Regions from separate parts of the Veillonella sp. 3_1_44 genome, predicted to be linked through region 3. Evidence: riboswitches for the same ligand, from Rfam matches in the RefSeq annotation. Region 3 holds a riboswitch; each other region holds the start of a gene.
The links. Region 3 has a riboswitch for cobalamin ahead of HMPREF0873_RS04605 (methylmalonyl-CoA mutase family protein). Riboswitches for the same ligand answer to the same signal wherever they lie in the genome.

Region 1 (8,430 bases), 230 kb from region 3:
GCTCAATAAAACCTTTGTATATGGATGTTTTGCATCCGCCAAGTGGAAAGCATCTAGTTCTTCAACGATAGCACCTTTGTACATTACGACCACCTTGTGGCACATCGTACGAATAAAGGCAATATCATGAGCAATAAATAGGTATGTTAAATTTTTCTTTTTTTGTAAACGCGCCAAAAGGTACGCAATGGAGTCTTGTACAGATACATCTAGGGCACTAGTAGCCTCGTCTAACACGAGGATTTCGGGCTCTAAAACGATAGCACGAGCAATGGCAACACGTTGGCGTTGACCACCAGACATTTCATGAGGATAGCGATGCATAAACTCGCGAGGTAAATCTACCATTTCCAGGTAGTCACCTGCGATTTGCTCTTCTTTTCCCTTTTCAAGAAGACCAAAATTATAAAGTGGCTCAAGAATGATATCTTTAACCTTCATACGTGGGTTAAAAGCTGCAGATGGATCTTGGAATACCATTTGAATCTTTTTACGATATTCTTTCGTTTGTTCAGAATTCATATGTTGAATCTCTACACCATCTACATAAATCTCGCCTTCCGTAATAGGAAGCATCTTCATAATCATACGAACCAATGTTGTTTTCCCAGAGCCAGATTCCCCTACAATCCCAAGGGACTGACCTTTTTCGAGAGTTATATTAATATCCTTACATGCTTCAAGCTCACCACCAGTAGGAAGTGGGAATCGTTTACATACATTCTTAATTTCTACTGCGTAATTAGTCAATGTAACGACCTCCTCCCAATGTTGGCACAGCGTCTTTTAGTTGTTTCGTATATTCATTAGATGGATTTTCCAAAATGTCTTGTGGGGTTCCAGCATCTACAACACGGCCCTTTTTCATAACAATAATATAGTCAGACATATACGCTGCTACACCAAGGTTATGAGTTACCATGACTATTGCAGAATTATGCTCTTTAGCTAGTTCAAGCATTTGCATAACCACTTGAGATTGTGTTGTTACATCGAGTGCAGATGTCGGTTCGTCACCGATGAGTAATGCTGGGTCCAATGCTAACGCCATAGCAATACCAACACGTTGACGTTGACCACCAGATAATTCGTGTGGATAACGGCGCAATATATCCGCTCCATTAGGAAGAGATACAGATTCTAATAACTCAATTGCTCGTCGATCACATTCATCATTAGTGATTTCAATATGAGATGTAAACAATTCTCTAAATTGTTTACCAATGCGAACAATTGGATCTAATGCACTACCACTATCTTGGAAAATCATAGCCATATCTTTACCACGTATGGCTCTCCATTCTGACTTAGATAGGGTACGAAGGTTGTGACCGTTAAAGATCATTGTACCGTCTGTAACCTCACCACCTACAGATAATAAACCCATGAGGGCCCGGATTACAGTAGTTTTACCGGATCCGGACTCACCTACAATGGTTAATACCTTACCGCGTTCCAAGGTAAAGTTCACATCCATAACAGCAGGCACACCTTGGTACGCAATGTTAAGGTTTTCTACAGTTAGTATGTTTTCTGCCATTATAGCTCCTCACTATTTTGTAATTTTGTTAGTAATCCAGTAGTAATCACTTGGGTACATTACAGCACCTTTCAAGTAAGAACCTGTAACGATATTAGTTTTAGGATAGCCTAAGAATAATGCAGCACCATCATTCATCAACAATTGTTGAATTTGCATTGCGTAATCACGACGTTTTGCTGGGTCGAATTCAGTTTCAGCTGCATCTAACAATTGGTCAACTTGTGGATTGGAGTAACCAGAACCATTTTGAGGGTTGGAGCCATTGTTGTTAGTGTGCCAATAGTTAGCCAAGAACCAGATTGGATCACCTGTATTAGCTGTTACAATGTTGGAGATAAGCATATCATAGTCGCCGTCTTGACCCATTTTATCGATCAAGTTATAGTCAACTGTTTTGATTTTCATATCGATGCCAACCTTTTTAAGGTCTGCTTGAACAGCTTCTGCATAAAGTGGTAATTCTGCACGAGAGTTATATACTATGAAGTTGAATGTTAATGGTTTGCCATCTTTATCAAGGATCCCATCGCCATCAGTATCTTTCCAACCATCTTCAGCCAACAATTGTTTAGAACGTTCAGGATTATACGCATTAGGATCTTTCAAATCGTTGAAGCCATAGTCCATGGATGGTGGAATTGGAGCAGAACCAGGAATAAATGTACCTTTTAACAATACATCAGCATAGTTTTTACGGTCTGTTGCAGAGATAACTGCAGCACGAACTTTGTCATCCCCAAGAATACCTTTTTGATTAATACGGGCCAATACGACACGAAGAGATGCGATTTCATCTACTTTGAATTTATCATTGCCTTGGAATAAACCAATTTCACCAGGACCGATGTTAACAGCCATATCTACGTCGCCAGATTGTAAGCTCAAAGCACGCGTATTAGGGTCATCGATGGAAGGAATTTCTACAGTTTTAAATGGTACTGTACCATCCCAGTAGTTTTCGTTCGCAGCCATTTCAGCACGTTCTTTAGTGAAGGATTTAACTACATATGGGCCTGTACCGATAGGACCTTCCTTCGCAAAGTTACGGCCATCTTTTTCAGCTTGAACGTCAACGATTAGGAACAACGGATCCGCTAAAAGGCCAGGCATATTAGGATATTCTTTTGTTGTATGAATAACTAATTGTTGACCATTAGCTTCCATAGAGTCATATTCGAAGAATGTTTTCGCACGATTAGACTTTGCAAAAGCACGTTCAATAGACGCCTTTACAGCTGCTGCATCAACTTTTTTACCATTGGAGAATTTCACCTTATCATTGATTGTGAAAGTCCACGTTTTATGGTCTGGGGATACTTCCCATTTAGATGCAATCCATGGTTGAGGTTTCATTTGTTCGTCAAACTTAGCCAATGTTTCACCTACACCATAGCGCATTACAACCCATGCGAAGAAGTTTTCTGTAGGTTCTAATGTGGATGCGAAGTTAGTAACGCCTACTTTTAATACATCTTTGTTAGCAGCACCATTATTATCAGACCCACAACCAGCTATGAAGGAACCCATCATTACAATACTAAGACCTGCTAATAGGGCCTTTTTCCAAGATTTTTTCATTTAAAATCTCCTTTTACAACTACATGTAAAACATAAAAACATTTAACATCATCACTATCTAAAATAGTTGTGATGGAAAAACCATAATTTCTTACCAGTCATAATGAAACTTTCACTAGATAAAGATTCAAATTTATGAAGGTAAAAACAATTTTATCCTTGATTTTTTGGATCCACTACATCTCGTAAGGAGTCAGACCAAAGATTAAAAATAGCAACCACGATAAGGATGGACATACCAGGGAATGCCATGAGCCATGGACTCGTTTGCAAGTACTGGCGACCCTCGTTAAGCATAAGACCCCATTCTGGAGTCGGTGGCTGAGCACCAAAGCCAAGGAAGGATAAACCTGCTACCTCAATCATGATAGCCCCGATATCTAATGCACCTGTTGTAATAACGAGAGGCATAATATTAGGAATGATATGACGTCTGATGATGGCCGTCGTAGATGCGCCCATCATAACAGCAGCCGTTACATATTCCTCACCGCGCACCTTGAGCGTCATAGAACGTACAATACGAGCATATTTTGCCCAACCTACAACAGATAAGGCTAAAATCGTATTTACAATGCTACCACCTAGAATACCAGCAATAGCAATAGCCAATACGATACCAGGGAATGATAACATGATGTCTGCTAAACGCATAAGAACCATTTCAACTTTACCGCCAAAATAGCCTGCTATAGCACCGATGATAGTACCAATGCTCACCATGATAACGACGATGGATACGCCCATGAACAAGGATAATTGAGTACCATAAATGATACGAGATAATACATCACGTCCTAATTTATCTGTACCAAACCAATGTTGGCTGCTTGGTGCTTGCAATGCCTGACTTATATTTGAGGTGAAAGCATCGCCCGGTGCAAGCCAGGGTGCAAAGATAGCGATGAGAACAATGATAATCATCAACCCACTATAGAAAGAGAACAATTTATGTTTTTGAATAAATTCTGCCATTATGCTCTCTCCCTTTTCAATCTAGGGTCTAATAAGATATATGATGCATCAACCAATGCGTTAATACACATATATGCTAAAGCAACCCACAACACAAAACCTTCAATCAATGGATAATCGCGCATAGTAATAGCATAAATTGCCATATTCCCAAGTCCCGGCCAAGAGAATACCATTTCTACGACTGCCACACCACCTAGTAACCAACCAATAACAACACCAAGAATAGTGATGAGTGGTAACACCGCATTAGGTAAAATATGACCGAATAAAATTTTTATCTCACTAACACCGCGAGCACGAGCGCCAATAACATAATCCTTTTGCATTTCCTCAAGGATAACTAGCCGCACTTGACGCATGTATTTAGACCCAACAACAACTGCCAAAGTAATAGCGGGCAAAATAACACCAGACGCAGTCACTCGAGAGGATGCAATCGGTACAAGGCCCAATTTAAGACCGAAGATGTAAATCAGTACAAGACCTAACCAGAACGTAGGCATAGATACGCCTACGAAGGATAGAAATCTCAACACATAATCAACCCATTTGTTACGATTTAAGGCGCTTATAATACCTGCAGGCAATGCATAGAGCAGCGTAAATACTAAAGCCGTACCCGCTAACATTAATGTACCTGGTAAAGCCTCCAACATACGATCTACTACTGGTTTTTTAGCAGAATAACTCATCCCTAAATCACCTTGTGCGGCATTGACGACCCAGTTTGCATACTGTACTACAAATGGTTTATCTAACCCAAGCTGAGCTCGAGTTTCATCGATAAGCTCCTGAGATACGATAGTATCTGCCGTTTCAAGTAACATCGTTACTGGGTCACCTGGTGCTAAATAGGTGAGACAAAATGTCAAAAATGTGATGCCAAACAAGGTAACAATAAATTGCCCCAATTGTTTGACAAAGCGTTTGCCCATAGGCGCCTCCTAAACTCTCTAAACACTAACAACAATTCAAATGACAAACTAATGGTACTAGCTTTTTATATAGCGATGAAGCTTAAAGGCTAGGGAACGAAAAAAGGTTAGTCGCCCGACTAACCCAAATTAAGCACAGCATATGCATACCATGCCTTTAGAGCAGGCTTTCTGACTCTGATTCATCGCAACATTTCGGCCTTCCCAGTTTCCCAGTGACCCTATAATGAAACCTTGCTCCTCATTACAGCTATTTGCATAGTATGGGTTTTTCACCCATTTTCCTCTTTTACGCTCGGTAAATACCGACACTCACTAGTTCATTCATTTTTATCGATTATAAATATACTATATTAACACTCTATTTACAATACATATACCCCTTATGGGTATATGTATTTCGCATATTTTCAATATAATTTTTATACTGATAAAAAATATTGATTAATGATTAAATTCACAATCCTGCATAAAATTATATAAATTAACTTATATAAATAATTTTTTATTATATTTACTGTATATGACGGTATATATATTAATTTTAATAATAATAAAGCAATGTAAAAACTTTATTATAAAATCTTTTTATACACAGCAAAAATTTGATTAATAATAATACTCTTTATATTTTTTCATATCTAGCTCGCATTAATTATAAGTCTAATGCATGATTATGATAAAAAAGAGGCTATTACCAAGTAATAGCCTCTAATAAGACGAGATGTATTCAGTTAATCAATACTTTGTTGTAAGCGGTGTGCTCTGCGTGTATCCCACGCTTTACGCAAAACATAGATCACCAAGCCTATGCTTACTGCCACTGCGCTACCTACCATAGCATCAAAGCCACATGCGTAGATTGCATATAGGCAGTAAAGAACGCCTATACCGAACAAGTAATTAGAGCGTTTAATACGACTTTCAGCTACGCCAGCCATACGCATCATTGTAGGTACTGCCAAGATGCACAATACATACGGTACTACGTTAGTTACAACCGCTAAGTTTACTAGGATTTCAAACTGCTCACGCAAGGATTCGCTTGCAGTGAATAAAGTAAGTAATGTTTCAACAGCGAGTAAAATCAATACACCACGAACAGGAGCATCTTTGCTATTTACACGAGCGAATATTTTAGGGAAGTAACCATGTTCTGCTGCACTTTTGAAGACGCGAGACAATGTGAATTGCCAGCAAAGCAAAGCGCCAAAGCAAGAAATAACCATAGCAGCCATAACGATGTTTGCAATTGTATCATTGAACATGTATACGAATGTCAAACCGAATGGTGCGTTAGAATTTAATAAATCAACGTTAGGCACAATACCTGCCATAACGTTTGTGGACAAGATATAAACCACTGCCACTGCTAATGTACCCGCCACAGTTGCGATAGGTACGTTTTTCTTTGGATTCTCAACAGCATCAGCATTAGCCGCTGCGGACTCAAATCCTAGGAAGCCCCATAAAGTTAGGGAAATAGATTGTTTTACCGCATCATAAAGCGGAAGATCATTTGGGTTCCATGCCGCCCAATAGATAGATGGATCAAACCAATACCAGCCGATTGTACCGATTAATAAAACCGGAACAATAGAGCCCCAAATAGTCATATTGCTGAGTCGACCTGTGAAACGATTCCCTCTGAAGTTTAGAATCGCTGCAAACCACAAGAGCACAATTGTTACTTGACTTGTTTGTGTCGCATTGAGGTCAACACCAAAGAAAGCTGCGCCATAACCTACGGCAGATACCGCGATGGCGATATTAGCAATGATGAGAGATATGCTGTAAGCATAGCTCGCCATAAAATGTCCAGTTTTACCGAAGCGATGTTCTGCATAACCGCCCATGCCCCCTTGTTTTTGGGAGAACATACCCGCTTGAGCAAAAATATACGCTAGTAAAAGCGCACCCACAGCTGTCACGAGCCAAGATAAAACTGAAATAGTACCAACTTGAGCCAAATTAGTTGGTAACATAATGATCCCAGCTCCTAGCATATTGGCTGCTACCATTGTGGTTAGCTGGAATACAGACATTTTTTTAGCGGTGGTTTTCATGTATCAATCCCCTTTCACTAAGGTGAATTTTTTCTCGTCCATAATTCACTTAAAATATATATACCGCTAAGTAAATTCAGTTCGTGCTGTGATGGGCTTGAATGTGAATTTACCGTTTTTATTCTTATTACGAGTTAAATAATAACACCTATGAAACCAAAATAAAAGTACTTTATTGGCGGACAAGGCATATTACACGAATTGAATAAATCATAGGTAATTTATCATCAAAATCGAACAGAACTCATTTTAATCGTAGCAAAGTATATTTTTACCCCATTTTATTCTGTGTATAGATGTAATTTTTCCTATCTATCACGGTTATAGTGTCCTAGTACAAGACTATTATTCTCTCACAGTCCACTATATATGTACATGTAAATACATCATTTTAATAGTGGATTATCAATTAGAATTTTGGGCTTTATAGGTATCGTCTAGCTTTTAAATAAAAAATCGATATACATATAAGTATAATGGGCAATATTAGACCCTTAATGAAATCCTTATATGTATATCGATCTTATTTTTCCAGATTTTATTGATAACTATTCTTTATTTTTATCTACTACTTATTCCGCACTAAGCTCTACTCTTCTACAGATTCAACGATTTCTTTCCATTCAGCAATTTGCTTTTCCTCAGCAGCGATAATGATTTTACCATTATTACGTTGTCGTTCCACACATTCTGGAGCCGTACCAGAATAGTTATTACGACCTGCAACACAAGCTTCGATGGAGATAGCGTCAAGAATATCTGCATCAAAATGGTTGGAAATAGCTTTGAAGTCCTCTACGGATAGATCAAGGAGTACACAACCTTTTTCGATGCAATGATGCACCGCATTACCTACGATTTCATGGGCTTCACGGAATGGAACACCTTTCTTCGCAAGATAATCCGCCATATCTGTAGCATTGGAGAAGTCGTCATCCAAGACTGCTTTCATATGAGCCCCATTGACCTTCATACCACGAATCATAGCCGCATTAATGGACAATGCGAAGTGTACTGTATCAATAGCATCGAAGATACCTTCTTTATCCTCTTGCATATCCTTGTTGTATGTAAGAGGCAAGCCTTTCAAAGTTGTTAAAAGGCCTAACAAATGACCATAGGTACGGCCTGTTTTACCACGAACCAGCTCGCAAACGTCAGGATTTTTCTTTTGCGGCATAATACTAGAGCCCGTGCAGTGAGCATCATCAAGTTCAATAAAATTGAACTCATTGGTAGACCACAAGATCAACTCTTCGCTAAGACGACTCAAATGCATCATTACTAGAGATGCAAAGGACAAGAATTCAACTACGTAGTCACGGTCAGA
Region 2 (8,430 bases), on a different contig from region 3:
ATTATTCTGCTATACAAGCAGGTACTGAGTTCTTTATCATGGAAGGCGGCAATATTGTTGGTGAAGGGATTGTAAAAGAAATCTTTCAACATAAACCGTATGGGAGTAAATAACTATGGGTTATAAAAATGTATGTGTAAACTGTAGGATCTCCTTGTCGGAGGGCACAAACTACGAGTTGTTTAACAGAAATAAAACCTGCCCTACGTGCAAAGGTAAAATGTATCTTGTGAACGAGAAGTTTAAGGCTCCTAAAAAATCTAATGATAAAGAATGGAAGATTATCGAGTATTTGTTGTTGAGTGGCTATGATTTCCGTAATCCTTATTGTGGATATGAAGAATGTATTTATTTTGAGTTCCCTAAGAATCTACAAGAGGCAGAGGCGTTTATCCGTGAGATGCGAAAGTTAAAGTAATCATTTGAAGGAGCTTTTATGGCGATTACGTATACCGAAGAAAAGAATTTTACGCCCCAGCAAGTAGCAGAGTTGTTTCTGTCTGTTCGTTGGGTGGTAGGTAAATATCCAGATCGATTACATAAGGCTTTAATGAATTCATCTCGTGTGATTACAGCTTGGAATGGAGATCGTTTAATAGGTCTTATTCGCCTTATGGACGATAGTGAACTTGTGTGTTTCATCAATTATGTGCTGGTTCATCCTGATTATCGGGGCCAAGGTATTGCTGGTCATTTGCTTGAAATGGTGAAAGAGGCTTACAAGTCTTATTTGTATATCAATGTTATGATTGGTGATAGCAAGAATGCACCATTTTACGAGAAGCATGGGTTTAAGATAAAAGATAACTCCTTACCAATGCAATATCGTAATGTGCCTAAGTATACGAAAAAGTAAATATAGTAAATATAAGGTTCAGCAGAAAAAGGCTACATGTAATATCTCTACGTGTAGCCTTTATGGCGTAAAGCGTTTATACTAAAAATGATTTATTTTAGCCGACTCATTTTAAAATGTGTTCTATACAAATATATAAATACATAAGTATATAAGCAAATAAGTACATAAGTATATAAAGAAGGATATTAATATGTTAATACGAAAAGCGACAACCGCAGATTTAGATGTAGTTACACATATCGAAGCAACATGCTTTCCTCCTGCCGAGGCTGCACCTCGTGAGGCTTTTAAGGAACGGTTAAAGTATTACGCAGGTCATTTTTTGATTGCCTTTGATGGAGACACACCTATTGGTTTTATAGATGGTTTTGTGTCTGATGATGAAATCTTAACGGATGAGATGTTCGCAGATGCTTCCTTACATAATCCCAATGGTGCTTGGCAGATGATATTTGGTCTGAATACAATGCCTGAGTATCGGAACCATGGCGTAGGGGGCAGACTGATTGAGGCTTTCATAGAGCTGGCGAGAGAAGAAAAGCGAAAGGGCGTAATTTTAACTTGTAAAAAAGAAAAGATTCCCTATTATGCCAAGTTTGGCATTGTAAATGAAGGTGAATCGGAATCTGATCATGGCGGTGCTAAATGGTATCAAATGCGAAAGGTACTTTAGTTTTAAGCGGTTAAATTGACGGTTTTATTTTTTATAAAAAGGAGATAATAAGATGAATTGTATCAAATATCAGGTTTTTATAAGTTCGACGTACAAAGATTTAATCGAAGAAAGAAAACAAGTATTACAAGTATTGTTAAAGGCAGATTGTATTCCAGCTGGTATGGAAAACTTTGTTGCTACAGATGATGAACAATTTAATGTTATTAAAAATGTTATAGATCTTTGTGATTACTACATTTTGATTCTAGGACGTCGTTATGGTTCAATAAATGCAAGAACGGGAATTAGTTATACTGAAATGGAGTATAACTATGCAATAGAGAGAGGTATTCCTGTTTTGGTATTTTCTATAGATGATTCGGCAGAAATTGATCCTGAAAAGATAGAGAAAGATCCTATAAAAAATGGTAAATTAGCAGAATTCAAAAAGAGAGCTATGAATAATCGCTTAGCAAGTGTGTGGCAGGATATGTCTGATTTAATTGCAAAGGTTGCAATTTCAATTATGCGTGCAAAAACTGAGATAAAGAGACCAGGGTGGCATAGAGGCTCAAATGATAGCCTAAAAACTTTAAGTGAGAAAAATTGTTGTTTAGAGGCTGAAAATACTGAATTAGAAAGTAATTTTTATAATAAGTTGATAGAATTACATTTTGTAGAAAAGGTATATATTTTTACTGATAGTACTAGAGTTGACACGGATAACATTAAAGTTAATTTATCTGAACTGTTTAAATTTGTTTCATTAAGGTTAACAGGTGTTAAAACAGTATTAGCGTTTGAAAATGCAATAAGTGCTTTTAAACCTGGGTATGAAGTTGAAGAACAAGATGCACTAATTGTTAAAAATAAATTTGAGCACTTGAAACTTATAGAATGTTATGTAGGAGATGATAATATTGAATATATAAGATTAACTAATTTAGGCAAATCGATTATGAACAAATTAAATGCATAAATTAATAATCATAATAGGGAAAATATTTTCTACTAGTAACGATTATTTTAATATAAAAAATAATACCAAAGTATTTATTGAAAATAGAAGATTAAATAGATGTTGAGCTGGAAACGCATTCGAGTTGATAGGCTGTAATTACGATATGATATAAAGTGCTTGTAAATATCTAAATTAAAGCATTTCAATGTATATATTAGTTTTACGATTAGATGAGTTCTTAGTGAGAAAAGTATTCTCAATGGTAATGGAATTTATGTTATTTTTTCTAGTATGTATTAGAGTATATCTCATATCTAGAAAAAGGATTATGATAATTCTGTGTTTAATTAATCCATAAAAAGAAATTATAGAATATGTGATAGTCTTAAATGATTGTTATGATAAGAAGCTAAAAGTTAGCAGTGCAGCACTTTTTTTTATATTATGTAGAGCTTTATGCGTATATAGCAGTACCCCTATGTGTTTATTGACATGGTATGCCCCTCATGCTACGATGAGGAAAATCACATATGATTGGGTTAGGTGTCTATTGACTTAATAGAGAATTTGGTACAAGCCAAAGCGGTCACGCCACTGTAACAGCGAGGTACTTTGCATAGAGGGTGAAATGCTCTCGGTCACTGAAGTTTTTGGGAAGGCGCAAAGTAACGTTGAACTGGAGCCAGGAGAACTGCCTAATTAACAATTGCCAATTGACCTGCGAGAGACAGGGATGGGGATTGATATAGATGAATTTATACTAGCTATGCATAGTTGAAAGCTCATACTATATGCTAGCTTATTAGGCGTGGTAGTTAGTCTAACTGAGATGACAGCCCGTTTCCTCTTCGTGGGGAGACGGGCTTTTTATGTGCACTTATAGTGATAGTTTTAGTTTGAGAGAAGAGAGGGATTTCATGGTTAAACAGAAAAGAAAATGTATGGCTTACATAGCCACGGTTTTCCTCCTAATTGTTAGTATGCTCATCGCTGCATGTGGAGGTTCTAGCGAAACGAAAAAAGATACGGCGCAAAATAACAAGCCAATCGAAATCACAGACGTAACAGGTCGTACGGTAACGCTTAAAAAGCCAGCAGAGAGAGTTGTCTTACAGTGGAGTGGTGCCGGTGGTCCATTCTTTACGATTTCCGCACTTATGGGCAAGGATACGCCGAAGGTTATTGCCGGCATGGATACATCTTTGCAGGATTATAGAGCGGATATGTGGAAGCACTTTACTGCTGAAATGCCTGAGTTAGCTAAGATTCCAGTAGTGGGTACAGTCGGTGATAAAACATTTAACGTGGAGCAAGTTATTTCCTTGAACCCAGATGTTATTTTCATTCCTGTTGACTTGAAAGAACAATATGAGTCCGATGCTAAACCAAAACTAGATGCAGCAGGTGTACAAACGATTTATATCGACTACCATGCTGAAAAACTTGAAAGTCATCAAAAATCCATCGAAGCCATCGGCAAGGCTTTAGGTAAAGAAGAACGAGCTGCAGAAATTAGCAAGTTCTATACGGATCGTGTGACAAGAGTTCTCGACCGTGTTAGTAAAATTAACAAACCAAAACCAACTGTTTACCTTGAAGTTGGTATGAATGGTCCGGAAGAATTTGGTAATTCCTTTAGTAGCAATTACTCTTGGGGGGCATTAGCTACCATGGCTGGTGCTGATGTAATCACAAAAGATGCTATTAAAAAGTCATCTCCAATTAATCCTGAGTTTGTATTGGAAAAGAATCCAGACATCATTATGATTATGGGTTCTTACTGGCCTAAGAAACCAACTTCTATGCGTTTAGGTTTTGAAGCTACTGAAGATTCGTCTCAGGCGTTGTTGAAAGCTTTCACCACAGAACGTCAAGGTTGGAGCGAATTAAAAGCTGTTGAAAATAAACAAGTTTACTCTGCGCACCACGGTCTTCCACGTGAAGTCTTTGATGCAGCCGTATTCGAATATTTAGCAAAAACCTTCTATCCTGAAGAGTTTAAAGATGTAGATCCTGAAGCTACACTTAAAGAGTTCTATGACAAATTCTTGCCATTCTCTTATAGTGGCATCTGGTTTATGCATATGAATTAGGGTTGTGTTGTGCGTGAAGGAGCTGATGATGTAAAACCCAAATAAATGCTGTTATATATTGTGTTTATTAGAACTTATTAAGTTTGGAATCGAGGTATTCTATGGTTAAGAAAAAGAAATTTATGGCTTATCTTGCCACGGTGCTCCTGCTAGTTGTGAGCATGATTATGACAGCTTGTGGTGGTCCAGCAGATACGAAAAAGGATGCGGCACAATCTGGCAAACAAATTGAGATTACAGACGTAACAGGTCAAAAGGTTACGTTGAAAAAGCCCGCAGAACGCGTAGTAGTTCAATTGAGTGCTTCTGGTGGTGCGTTCTTGACTATGGCTGCGTTGCAAGGCAAAGATGTGGCTAAGACTATTGTTGGTATTGACCCTTATTTAAGCAAATTGCGTACAGATATGTGGGATCGCTACAAATCTGAAGTGCCAGAGTTGGAAAAAATTCCTCTCATTGGTAACGTAAATGATAAAACATTTGATGTGGAAAAAGTAATTTCCTTAAACCCAGATGTTATCTTCATGCCTTTATATTTCAAAGATCAATATGAAGCTGATTACAAACCTAAAATCGATGCAGCTGGCATTCCTACTATCTATATCGATTACCATGCGGAAAAGCTTGAAAATCACCAAAAATCTATCGAAGCTATCGGTAAAGCATTGGGTAAAGAAGAGCGTGCAGCAGAAATCAACAAGTTCTATACTGACCGTTTAACACGAGTGATGGACCGCATTAGCAAAATCAATAAACCAAAACCAACTGTTTACATTGAAACAGGTAACGAAGGTCCAGAAGGTTTAGGTTTTGCGTATAGTGCAAACGTAGCATGGGGCGCATTAGCAACGCAAGTTGGTGGCGACCTTATTACAAAAGATGTAGTTCAAAAAGCAGGCCCTGTTAACCCAGAATTTATTTTAGAAAGAAACCCAGATATCATCATGATCATCGGTTCTTACTGGCCTAAGAAACCGACTTCCATGCGTTTAGGTTTTGATACAAATGAAGCTAAATCTCAAGAATTGTTGAAAGCTTTCACTACAGAACGTCAAGGCTGGCCTGAATTGAAAGCAGTTCAATCTAAAAATGTTTTTTCTACTCACCATGGTTTACCTCGTGAAGTATATGACGTTGCAGTATTTGAATACTTAGCTAAAACATTCTATCCTGAGGAATTCAAGGATGTAGATCCTGAAGGCACACTTAAGGAATTCTATGACAAATTCCTTCCATTCTCTTACGGTGGCGTTTGGTTTATGCAGTTGAACTAAAAAGGGGTTTTGTATAGTGACGGAAACTAACAATCAGTACGATTATAAAAAACAGAGCTATAAAAAGCTCATGTTTATTATCATTGGTCTGATCATTTGTGCGGTAAGTTTTGTTACCGATATTATTGTAGGTCCTGCATCACTTACGTTAAGTGATGTATGGCTCGCATTAACAGACCCAGCAGAGGTATCCAAAAACGCATATGTTATCATTTGGTCGATTCGTCTTCCGACGGCCATTATGGCATTGCTCGTAGGTGCTTCTTTGGGCATTGCTGGTGCTGGCATGCAGACTATTCTTGATAACCCGTTATCTAGCCCATATACACTTGGTATATCCGCAGGGGCTGGCTTCGGTGCATCTCTCATGGTTGTTGTAGGCGCTAGTGCATTAGAGTTTTTAGGTGTCTTTATGGTTCCATTTGGCGCCTTTGTATTCGCTAGTTTGACGAGTTTCTTTATCTATTCCATCAATAAGATTAAGAACTTCTCCTCTGAAACGATGATTCTCGCCGGTATCGGCATGATGTTCTTGTTCCAAGCGCTTCAATCCTTGATGCAATATATGGCATCTCCTGAGGCCCTTCAAAACATCGTGTTCTGGACGATGGGTAGTTTAGCTAAGGCAAATTGGGTGAACATCTCTATTGTTCTTATCGTGCTAGTAATCATGCTACCGCTTATGATGCGTGAATCTTGGCGTTTAACAGCATTAAAATTAGGCGATGAAAAGGCTTCTGGTCTTGGTGTTAATGTTGAAAGCTTACGAGTAAAAGTGTTTGCTTTCATCTCCATCATTACAGCCGTTGCCGTTTCTTTCGTTGGAACCATTGGTTTTATCGGTATTGTAGGACCACATATTGCACGTATGCTTGTGGGTGAGGATCAACGGTATTTCTTACCGTTATCTGCAGTGTGTGGCATGGCGATTTTGTCTCTCGCATCTATTGCGAGTAAGATGCTCGTTCCTGGGGCGATGTTCCCAATCGGTATTGTGACAGCAATCATCGGTGTACCTTTCTTCTTCTCGTTGGTATTAACTAGGAAAAGGAGCTATTTCAAATGATTGAAGTTCATAATCTAACCTTTGGTTATTCCTCTACGGAAGACGGACAGATCTTAAAGGGCGTTGATTTTGCTGCTAAAACAGGTAAATTGACTGCGCTCATTGGTACTAACGGTGCTGGTAAATCTACACTTTTAAAAACAATCATGGGTATCTTGAAAGGAAAGGGCGAGATTTCCGTTAATGGTAAACCTGTATCTCAATATTCTACAAAGGATTTTAGTAGTACAGTGAGCTATTTGTCTCAAGATAATGACTGTAAAGTCAATCTATCTGTTTTTGAAGTCGTTATGCTAGGGCGCATGGGGTCCATGTCCTTCCGCGTAAGTGATGAGGATATTGCAGCCACACAAGAGGTATTGGAACGGTTGAACTTACAGCGCTTTGCATCGCGCAGCATCATGGAGCTCAGCGGTGGTCAACGCCAACTTGTGTTCATGGCGCAAGCCCTTGTAAAAGAACCTAAAATCTTAATTCTTGATGAACCGACAAGTGCTTTAGATTTGCACAAGCAATTTGACTTGTTAACATTGCTAAAAAAACTGACTCAAGAAAATGATTTTACAACGCTCGTAACATTGCATCATCTTGATCTGGCGGCTATGTTCGCAGATGAAATCATCGTGCTTAAAGAGGGTACAGTATATGCTCAAGGCGCGCCGAAAGACATCTTTACAGAAGCCATGATGGAAGATGTATACCGTGTTAAAACGAAAATTTATATGGATGACAATGGGCTACCTCATGTTATTCCATTAGAAGCTATTATTAATTAATAGGATTCTTTGTGATTGCACTGATCTATTATAGTGTTGGTACTATTTGTTATAGATAGTCATTGACGTGAATCCAGTTATTAATAGGATGTAAGACTATTAGTTAAAAATAAAAGAGGCTGAAATCTTTGCAGAGCAGCATTGATTTCAGCTTCTTTTTGTTGGGAAAAGTATTGGTATTGTATTTAAATAATCTCTTTAACTTGTGCTATACCCTTATCAGTAAGCACGTAGTGTCCATTTGTCACATATAATAGACCTTGTTTCTTTAGCTGTGAAGCAGCTTGATGAGTATAATCAGGTCTCCAGTTCAAATGCTCATGAATGGTACCAATGCCGTTTTCAACGTGCGCGATAGGTGTATCCATATGTGTATAAATATGGTACAACATCATCGTTTCCCGATAATGGCGACGTAAGTGACGTTGACGACGGTATGTGGCGATATAGCCTGTCTTCGGTGTTGCGATAACAGCGATAATCAGTGCGATACCAATGGTGGTTGCAATGGAACCAGCGATGGACACGTCCATGGTGAAAGCTACTTCCGTACCAATGACAGCACAGATAATACCGATGATGATACTGCTAGTAAGCATGGCTTTCACAGAGTCCGTCCATAAATAAGCGATGACCGCAGGTCCTATCATGAGGCCGATGACGAGAATGGCGCCTACCGCTTGGAACGAGGCCACAACGGTGAGGGATACCATGGTCATTAGCACATAGTGGATGAGGGCTGGCAT
Region 3 (8,430 bases):
ATAGTATGCAACTACTATTGGTCCAAATCCAACAGTGAACATTGATACTATGCCTTTTACAAATACATCTGTAGTTATATCGAAATGCATACGATTGCTAGTGGAGTGCGTATTAAGATAAGTTATGCCGGCTTATCTAATATATATTTAGCAATACGATTATATTTAATAATACAATATGTATTTACCGATCTACTTATTGTAAAGACTTATCGAAAACGCCAATAAGTTCTTCAACGGCTTGAGATTCGCTCATTTCACCGTCTAAGACAGCGGCTTCGACTTCGCCCATGCGACCTTGAATGACTACATTGTTAAAGAATAGGTTGTGCAAGTGTTCGTCAATCATATCGCGTACCCAACGGAGGGATTGTTCTTGACGACGTTTTAAGAAGACCCCATTTTCTTTGCCTTGTTCAGTAAACTCTTGGATAACATCCCACAATTCATCGAGGCCATCCTTTGTAACAGCTGAACATGTATAGGCTTGAGTCTTCCATTTTTCCGTAGCTGGACGGATATAATGTAACATCCGATCGTAATCACTACGAGCAATGAGTGCTCGTTTGAGATTATCTCCATCAGCCTTGTTGACCACAATAGCATCAGCAAGTTCCATAACGCCTTTTTTGATGCCTTGCAATTCATCGCCTGCCCCCGTTAAAACGATGAGCATAAAGAAGTCTACCATGGAACGCACGGTAACTTCGCTTTGCCCAACCCCAACGGTTTCAACGAGAATAATATCGTACCCAGCAGCCTCACAAAGTAGCATAGTTTCTCTACTTTTACGAGCCACACCGCCTAGTGTACCACCAGCTGGCGATGGACGAATATAAGCCTCTGGGTGTTTCGTCAACGTTTCCATCCGCGTTTTATCACCCAAGATACTGCCTTTTGTGACTTGGCTCGTAGGGTCTACAGCCAGTACGGCAACCTTGTAACCCGCTTCAATGAGCATGTTACCGAAGGCTTCAATAAACGTACTTTTACCGGCCCCAGGCACACCAGTAATACCGATGCGCAATGCCTTGCCCGTGCGAGGCAATACGGCTTGCAACACCTGTTGAGCTAGTTTGAAATGGTCCTTATTATTACTTTCTACTAATGTGATAGCCCGTGAAAGTATAACGCGGTCCCCCTGCTCGATACCGCGTACATAATCAGCGACAGTCAATTTCTTTCGCCGCTGTACGGGACGTACCGCTGGAGCCAGATGAGCTGAACTAGATAAGAGGCCGTCATGCATTTCCTTGACGCCTTTCATTACGTGACACGCGTAAGTATCATCTTTCTTCGCTTCTTCTGGCACCCAGTCGGGACGATAGGTACTACCCTCGGTGCTTGCGTTTTTTACACCTAATTCAGGGGCTTTGCCTTCACCAGTGGTGAAAGTTGCGTCCTGTGTATTGCGCAATTCATCCGGAGTAGGCCGTTTGTTATCAGTCATGAGACTCGTCTTGAACGTGACTAGTCAATGTTTCTAGTAATTTTTTCGCCGCTACTGGCAAAACTGTACCAGGGCCAAAGATAGCCACTGCGCCATGTTCGCGTAGGAATTCATAGTCCTGAGCAGGGATTACGCCGCCGATGGCAACTAAAATATCTCCACGGCCCCGCTTGTTGAGTTCCTCTACAAGTTGAGGCAATAATGTCTTATGCCCCGCCGCAAGAGAACTAAATCCGACAATATGAACGTCATTATCCACCGCATCTTGTGCTGTTTCTTCTGGAGTTTGGAACAAAGGTCCGATATCCACGTCAAAGCCCATGTCCGCGAAGGATGTAGCGATAACTTTGGCACCACGGTCATGACCGTCTTGGCCCATCTTCGCAATCATGATACGAGGGCGACGACCTTCGAGTTCTTCAAAGTTATCTGCCATTTGGCGTACTTCTTTGATTACATCGTCATCTTCAAATTCGCTGGAGTATACACCGGAAATAGAGCGAATAACCGCTTTATGACGACCGCATACCTTTTCAACAGCAAAGGAAATCTCACCCAAGGATGCACGAGCACGAGCCGCTTCAAGTGCAAGGGCAAGCAAGTTACCTTCACCCGATTCTGTAGCCTTTGTGATCGCTTCAAGACATGATTGAACCTTTTCTTCATCCCGGTTAGCACGCAATTGTTCGAGACGACGAATTTGCGCTTCCCGTACAGCTGTGTTATCTACGTCGAGGATATCCAATGGATCTTCTTTATCTAGACGATATTTATTGATACCGATGATTGCTTCACGACCAGAGTCGATACGAGCTTGGCGACGTGCGGCAGCTTCTTCGATACGCATCTTAGGAAGCCCTGTGTCGATAGCTTTCGCCATACCGCCAAGGGATTCGATTTCTTGGATATGACCCCAAGCGCGACGAATCAATTCATCAGTCAACGCTTCTACATAGTAGGAACCGCCCCATGGGTCGATAACCTTACATACCTTAGTTTCATCTTGGATGTAAAGCTGAGTGTTACGCGCAATACGTGCAGAGAAGTCCGTAGGCAACGCAATGGCTTCGTCAAGCGCATTTGTATGTAGAGATTGCGTATGACCTAACGCGGCACCCATCGCTTCCATACATGTACGAGCCACGTTGTTGAACGGATCTTGTTCTGTAAGAGACCAACCGGATGTTTGGCTATGTGTACGAAGTGCCATGGATTTAGGATTTTCAGAGCCGAAGCTATTGATAATCTTAGCCCACAACATACGAGCCGCACGCATTTTTGCCACTTCCATGAAGTAGTTTTTACCGATTGCCCAGAAGAAGGACAACCGTGGTGCGAACTGGTCAACATGAAGGCCTGCATTAACACCGGTACGGATATATTCGAGACCATCGGCCAATGTGTAACCTAATTCGATATCTGCAGTAGCGCCCGCTTCTTGCATATGGTAGCCGGAAATGGAGATACTGTTGAACTTAGGCATGTACTGGGATGTATACGCAAAGATATCACCGATAATACGCATAGATGTAGCTGGAGGGTAAATATAGGTATTACGTACCATGAACTCTTTCAAAATATCATTTTGAATTGTACCAGCCATAACCTTTTTATCTACGCCTTGTTCTTCACCAGCCAAGATGTAGAACGCCATTACTGGCAATACGGCGCCGTTCATTGTCATGGATACGGACATTTGATCAAGAGGGATACCGGAGAATAGAATTTCCATGTCGAGGATGGAGTCTACCGCAACACCCGCTTTACCAACGTCACCTACTACACGAGGATGATCGGAATCATAACCACGGTGAGTAGCAAGGTCAAAGGCGATAGACAAACCTTTTTGGCCCGCTGCCAAGTTACGACGATAGAACGCATTGGATTCTTCCGCTGTGGAGAAACCAGCGTACTGACGTACTGTCCAAGGACGAGTAACATACATTGTGGAATAAGGTCCACGCAAGAATGGAGGTACACCAGCCATATAGTCAAGGTGTGTCATTCCTTCATAATCCATCTCTGTATAGAGAGGCTTTAGTTGGATTTGCTCCATTGTTGTATTATATAAATCTTCAAAGCTTTTTCCTGTTTCTTTTTGAAGTTCAGCAAGCCATGCATCGCGAGATGTTGCTGTCTGAGATCCCAAGCCAAGAGAGGAGAAGTCTGGATTTTTAAACATGAGCTCACATCCCTTTCTTATCTTGTAACGTATTCAAGATTTCGTAACAATTTGCACGAACAGAAATGAAGTCGTCCACGCCAGCTTCACGGTATACAGGTTCTAAGTCCTTAGGAGGTGCCCCTGCTAAAATAACCGTTACATGTGGCATAGTTTCTTTCAATTCCTTAGCGAGTGGTGGTACCAATTCTGGATAGGTATCATCTGTAGAACAGATAACAACAACATCAGCACCACTTTCACGAGCAGCTTTCGCCGCATCAGCCGTTGTTTCATGACCATCATTTTTGATAACTTCAAAAGCCCCTACTTCGAAGAAGCCTGTGGAGAAGTCCGCACGAGGTTTATGTTGAGGGATTGGCCCCATATTGGCCAAGAATACCTTCACATTATCTTTCGTACGTTGTTTATAATTCTCAGTGCGCATGCGAAGTGCTTCAAACTGTTCAGTCCAGCGATGGGCTGCAATGGATTCAATCGTTTCGGATGCAATATCGCCAGCATCTAAAGCCTTGCGGATTTGACGTATTGTTAATTTTTGTAATGCACCGAGTTCAATAAGGCCAATCAAAGCGCCTGGCTCTGTCGTACCTGCTTCTAGGGTAGCCTGTGCTTTCACAACAGCATCTGGCTCCGCACTCGCCAAGTACTCTTCGATTTGAGCAACCCGTTTTTGACGCAATGTTTCTTGATTTTCTGGTTTTGGATCAAGCAATTCTTCAGTCATATTCGCATACATGTTGTTACCTACAGCCACATCTTTGCGGAATGCAAGGTTTTTGAAGCGTTCATCAAGAACTGCTTTAACTTGAGCTTGTGGATAGCCTTCTTTCAAGGCTGCTATGATACCACCTTTAGACTCAATAGTTTGGAACTCGGCCCAAATTTTTTCGCATAATTCAGCTGCCAATGTTTCCACATACCAAGAACCACCTACAGGGTCCACTGGTTGACGTAACTCGAACTCAGTTTGTAACATCACTTGAATATTACGGGCAATACGGCGAGAGAAATCGTCAGCTTTGCGAATTGGTTGGTCGAATGGGGACACTTCAAGGCTATTCAAACCGCCTACAACGCCAGAGAATGCTTGTGTTGTATTGCGCAACAAGTTTACATATGGGTCGTATACAGTTTTTGTGAAAGCCGATGTTCTGCCGTGTACATGAACAGCACGGTCAGCTTCTTCGGCACCGAACGCTTCCATGATGCGCGCCCAAAGCACACGTAATGCACGTAATTTAGCAATTTCCATGAAGAAGTTTGCACCCAAGGAGAATGTAAACATCATGCTGTTAGCAATAGTGTGAATATCGATGTTACGTTGTGCCAATTGACGTACGTAGCAAACCGCTGTCGCCAATGCATACGCAACCTCTTGCACATCGTTCGCGCCACCATTAGCGTATACATCGCCAGATACAAGTACAGTTTTAAGCTCTGGAGCTTGTTCTTTAGCCCATACAACAGTATGTGCCATTTCATCAAAGGCTGTATCTAAAGACATATGCAATGTACCATCTTTAGCCCAAACACCAATAGGGTCTGCGCCAACGAGACCTTTCAAGTCAGAGGTCTGTTTTTTAGAGCCTTTCACCGTAGCGGCTAGCATACCGAGCAAGATAGCTGCAGAAGCACCTGTTTCAATGTATAAAGGATTTTCCTTTAAATTAAAACGTTCAATCAATTGGCTACAATCATCCATAGTAGACAGAGATGTACCGCCGATACCAACAGCTGCGCCTACTTGCACATCTTGATCATGGCGTGTTGCTTCATCAAGGCGAATATTGTGAATGGTGCCACCTTTTACAATTTCGTATAAACTTGCATGGTTAGCATCCTTAGGAAAGGATTCGTCTACATATTGGGATACGCCCCAAGAGTCTTTAATATAACCACTTGCCTTTGTGCCACGTAGGAACTCACCTGCTCCAGGATATACACCCTTTGGAATTTTTTCTCCATGCAATGCAGGCGTGTAAATTGGTTGTAACGTAATTCCCTCATAGGTCTTAGTGAACATCTTCTTATGGAAGTCGCCACCTTTTAACGCTTTTTCAACCTCGGCCTGCCATTGTTCATACGTAGGTTTCTTAAACTCATCAAAGGATACAGGTGCTAATAAATCACGTTCAGCATCCTTTGAAGTCTTTTTGTCAGACATATATGTGCCTCCTTTTCAACTCGAAACCATACCGAGAAACAGCGCACCGTACCTGCGAATTGTTAGATATATGAATCACTCGAGCTTTATCTTATTGGACCACATCAACCTCAAAATGTGTCCATCGGTTTAATGTCTATAAAACTTGACGCATATACTCAACATCCACTCTAAGGGCAATAAAAAACGTGCCACCTAAAGTGACACGTAAGGTTTCTTATTGAAAGGTACACTAAAAAATACTGTAGCCAGCATACCCCAATCCCCTTCCTATCGCTCGTAGGTACATAACGGTGATTATCAAATAGGCAGTTCTCCTGGCTCGGGATCATCACCTCGCTTTCGCCTTCCCAGATTACTCCAGTGACATATATGAAAGCAGGCTCATCCTTACAGTGGCGGGACCGCATCGGCTTATACCGATTTCTCTATTAAGTCTTACGACACCTATTCTCTATATTCGTTGTTCTAAGTCCAATATAGTGTAACAATATGCACAAAGTCAATGAACATAACATTTAATCATAAGTACCAAAACTAAAGTTATAACTGAAAATCATATGCAATAACTAAAATGCATGAGTTAAGAATTTAAGGATTAATGATATAATAAGTACTATCACGAGGAGGCATTATGGACCATACAAGTAAAAAAGGGTTAATCACAGCCCTTAGTTGTTATATAATTTGGGGCTTACTCCCTCTATATTGGGCATTATTAAACCATGTTTCACCGTATAATATACTGGCACAACGCATTATCTGGTCAGGTATTTGCATGGCGATCGTTGTATTTGGCCTACATTTTAAACAATTCAAAAAGGACTTTCAATTACTAAAAGAACAACGTTCACAACTATTCCTACTTTTAGTTGCGGCAGTCATCATCAGTGTAAACTGGTTCACCTACATTTGGGCCATCGCCAATAATCAAGTTATGAACACGAGCCTTGGCTATTACATCAACCCACTCTTCAATGTAGTATTAGGTGTCATCCTATTTAAAGAGGTTCTATCTATACCGAAAAAGCTGAGTGTCCTCATCGCTACCATCGGCATCGCCTTACTCACCTATCAGGTAGGATCCTTGCCATTAGTGTCGATGATCCTCGCCGTTTCCTTCGGTCTCTATGGAGCCGTAAAAAAGAAACTGCTCATCTCTCCCTTTACGAGCATCGCCTTTGAGGCTTGGTTATTAACACCGCTAGCCTTACTATATACGACCATGGTCGATAATACCGTGTGGTCCTATTTCGGCACAGACTGGTATACGACCATATTGCTCATAGCCTGCGGTCTAACTACATCTGTCCCATTGGTTCTATTCTCCTATGGTGCGCAGCTATTGCCGCTCAACCTACTAGGTTTCTTGCAATATGTATCCCCTACCATTGCCTTGTTGCTAGCCATCTTTTACTTTGGTGAAAGCTTTGGCACACCACAGATGATTGCCTTCGGTTGTATCTGGATAGCCTTAGTATTATTCTCGTTATCGAGCCAAATTACAACGCGCATTAGCCTAAAAAAGTAAGGTATATCCTATATATCAACTAAAAAGCTGTATCAAATGATACTCTCATTTGATACAGCTTTCTTTTATATAAACGTATTAATCTAACTCATGTTAATCTAACTCATTCATATTGGTCGTATTCAGATTAGAAATGTAATGGTTATAGGCCTCAATCATACGATTATAGTCATTATCTTGTTTTGAACCCATATAGGTACGGATTGCCCCAATTGTAGAGTTTACAGAGGTTTTAACAGAATCATACTTAGGACTAGTAATACCATTTGATACATCACCAATAGCTTGCAACTCTTGATTGATAGCATTTACATCTAATTGTTTTTCACTATCGATCTTTTCTAGGACCGCAGTAAGTCGCAAATGAACCTCTTGTGCTGCAGCTGCATTTTTCTTGCCTGCATCACGCAATTGTTGTAACCGTTGTTGCAAGCGGTCCGTATTGATTTTATGCATAACATTATCAAAGTCAGCATAAATAGGAACAAATTGTTCATACAATTGAACATATTTAGGACCTAATTGTTGCTCCTTAGCATAGTTATCTGTGGTATACCCTTTAGATTTATAGTATGCATCGAGCTCTTCGGCCACCGGTGTAATTTCATTCAATTTTGAAAGCAACTTATCTAAAGGCTCCTTCATTTCATCATAAGGAATACCGGCTTGCTTAGCCTCTTCTAATTCTTTTTGTAGCTGCTTAAAGTTCGGCGCATTAAATACAGTTAAATGCTGCCCAGCTTTTAACTCATTAAGAGTTGGCGTATTCGCATAATCAAACATTACAGCCATGCGATTGTATCGACTTACAGCTTTCACATATTGATTAAATAACTGCACCTGATCCTGCTCAGACCGTTGCGCAATTTCCTTACGGCTCTGTTCAGTACCCTGCCATAGTTCTGACATACTACAACCGCTCAAAAAAAATGGGGATGTCAATGTCGCCGCACACAACACAGCCATTACTACCCTTTTACCAAATGGTTTCATGATGAATCCTCTCCTTCCATCAATACACAACCTAATTTATACATATTAATTATATACTAATATGATTTTTATGAATAGGATTAATATATAAAGGTCATTTATCAATT

Region 1: another riboswitch for cobalamin. It lies ahead of nikB (nickel ABC transporter permease); the one in region 3 lies ahead of HMPREF0873_RS04605 (methylmalonyl-CoA mutase family protein).
Region 2: another riboswitch for cobalamin. It lies ahead of HMPREF0873_RS07380 (ABC transporter substrate-binding protein); the one in region 3 lies ahead of HMPREF0873_RS04605 (methylmalonyl-CoA mutase family protein).

What each region holds. Positions count from the first base shown of each region.
Region 1 is NZ_GG770200.1:434,565-442,994, reverse strand. Features, by position in the region: gene HMPREF0873_RS05590 (ABC transporter ATP-binding protein) at 1-750, opposite strand, end outside; gene HMPREF0873_RS05585 (ABC transporter ATP-binding protein) at 743-1,540, opposite strand; gene HMPREF0873_RS05580 (ABC transporter substrate-binding protein) at 1,553-3,121, opposite strand; gene nikC (nickel transporter permease) at 3,275-4,096, opposite strand; gene nikB (nickel ABC transporter permease) at 4,096-5,034, opposite strand; cobalamin riboswitch at 5,178-5,365, opposite strand; gene potE (putrescine-ornithine antiporter) at 5,769-7,100, opposite strand; gene argH (argininosuccinate lyase) at 7,690-8,430, opposite strand, start outside.
Region 2 is NZ_GG770201.1:162,646-171,075, forward strand. Features, by position in the region: gene HMPREF0873_RS07355 (hypothetical protein) at 1-113, shown strand, start outside; gene HMPREF0873_RS07360 (hypothetical protein) at 221-418, shown strand; gene HMPREF0873_RS07365 (GNAT family N-acetyltransferase) at 437-856, shown strand; gene HMPREF0873_RS07370 (GNAT family N-acetyltransferase) at 1,050-1,532, shown strand; gene HMPREF0873_RS07375 (DUF4062 domain-containing protein) at 1,585-2,493, shown strand; cobalamin riboswitch at 3,000-3,189, shown strand; gene HMPREF0873_RS07380 (ABC transporter substrate-binding protein) at 3,393-4,568, shown strand; gene HMPREF0873_RS07385 (ABC transporter substrate-binding protein) at 4,670-5,842, shown strand; gene HMPREF0873_RS07390 (iron ABC transporter permease) at 5,859-6,908, shown strand; gene HMPREF0873_RS07395 (ABC transporter ATP-binding protein) at 6,905-7,684, shown strand; gene HMPREF0873_RS07400 (metal ABC transporter permease) at 7,870-8,430, opposite strand, start outside.
Region 3 is NZ_GG770200.1:203,366-211,795, reverse strand. Features, by position in the region: gene meaB (methylmalonyl Co-A mutase-associated GTPase MeaB) at 197-1,450, opposite strand; gene scpA (methylmalonyl-CoA mutase) at 1,443-3,632, opposite strand; gene HMPREF0873_RS04605 (methylmalonyl-CoA mutase family protein) at 3,637-5,799, opposite strand; cobalamin riboswitch at 6,089-6,265, opposite strand; gene rarD (EamA family transporter RarD) at 6,434-7,330, shown strand; gene HMPREF0873_RS04595 (DUF3829 domain-containing protein) at 7,424-8,323, opposite strand.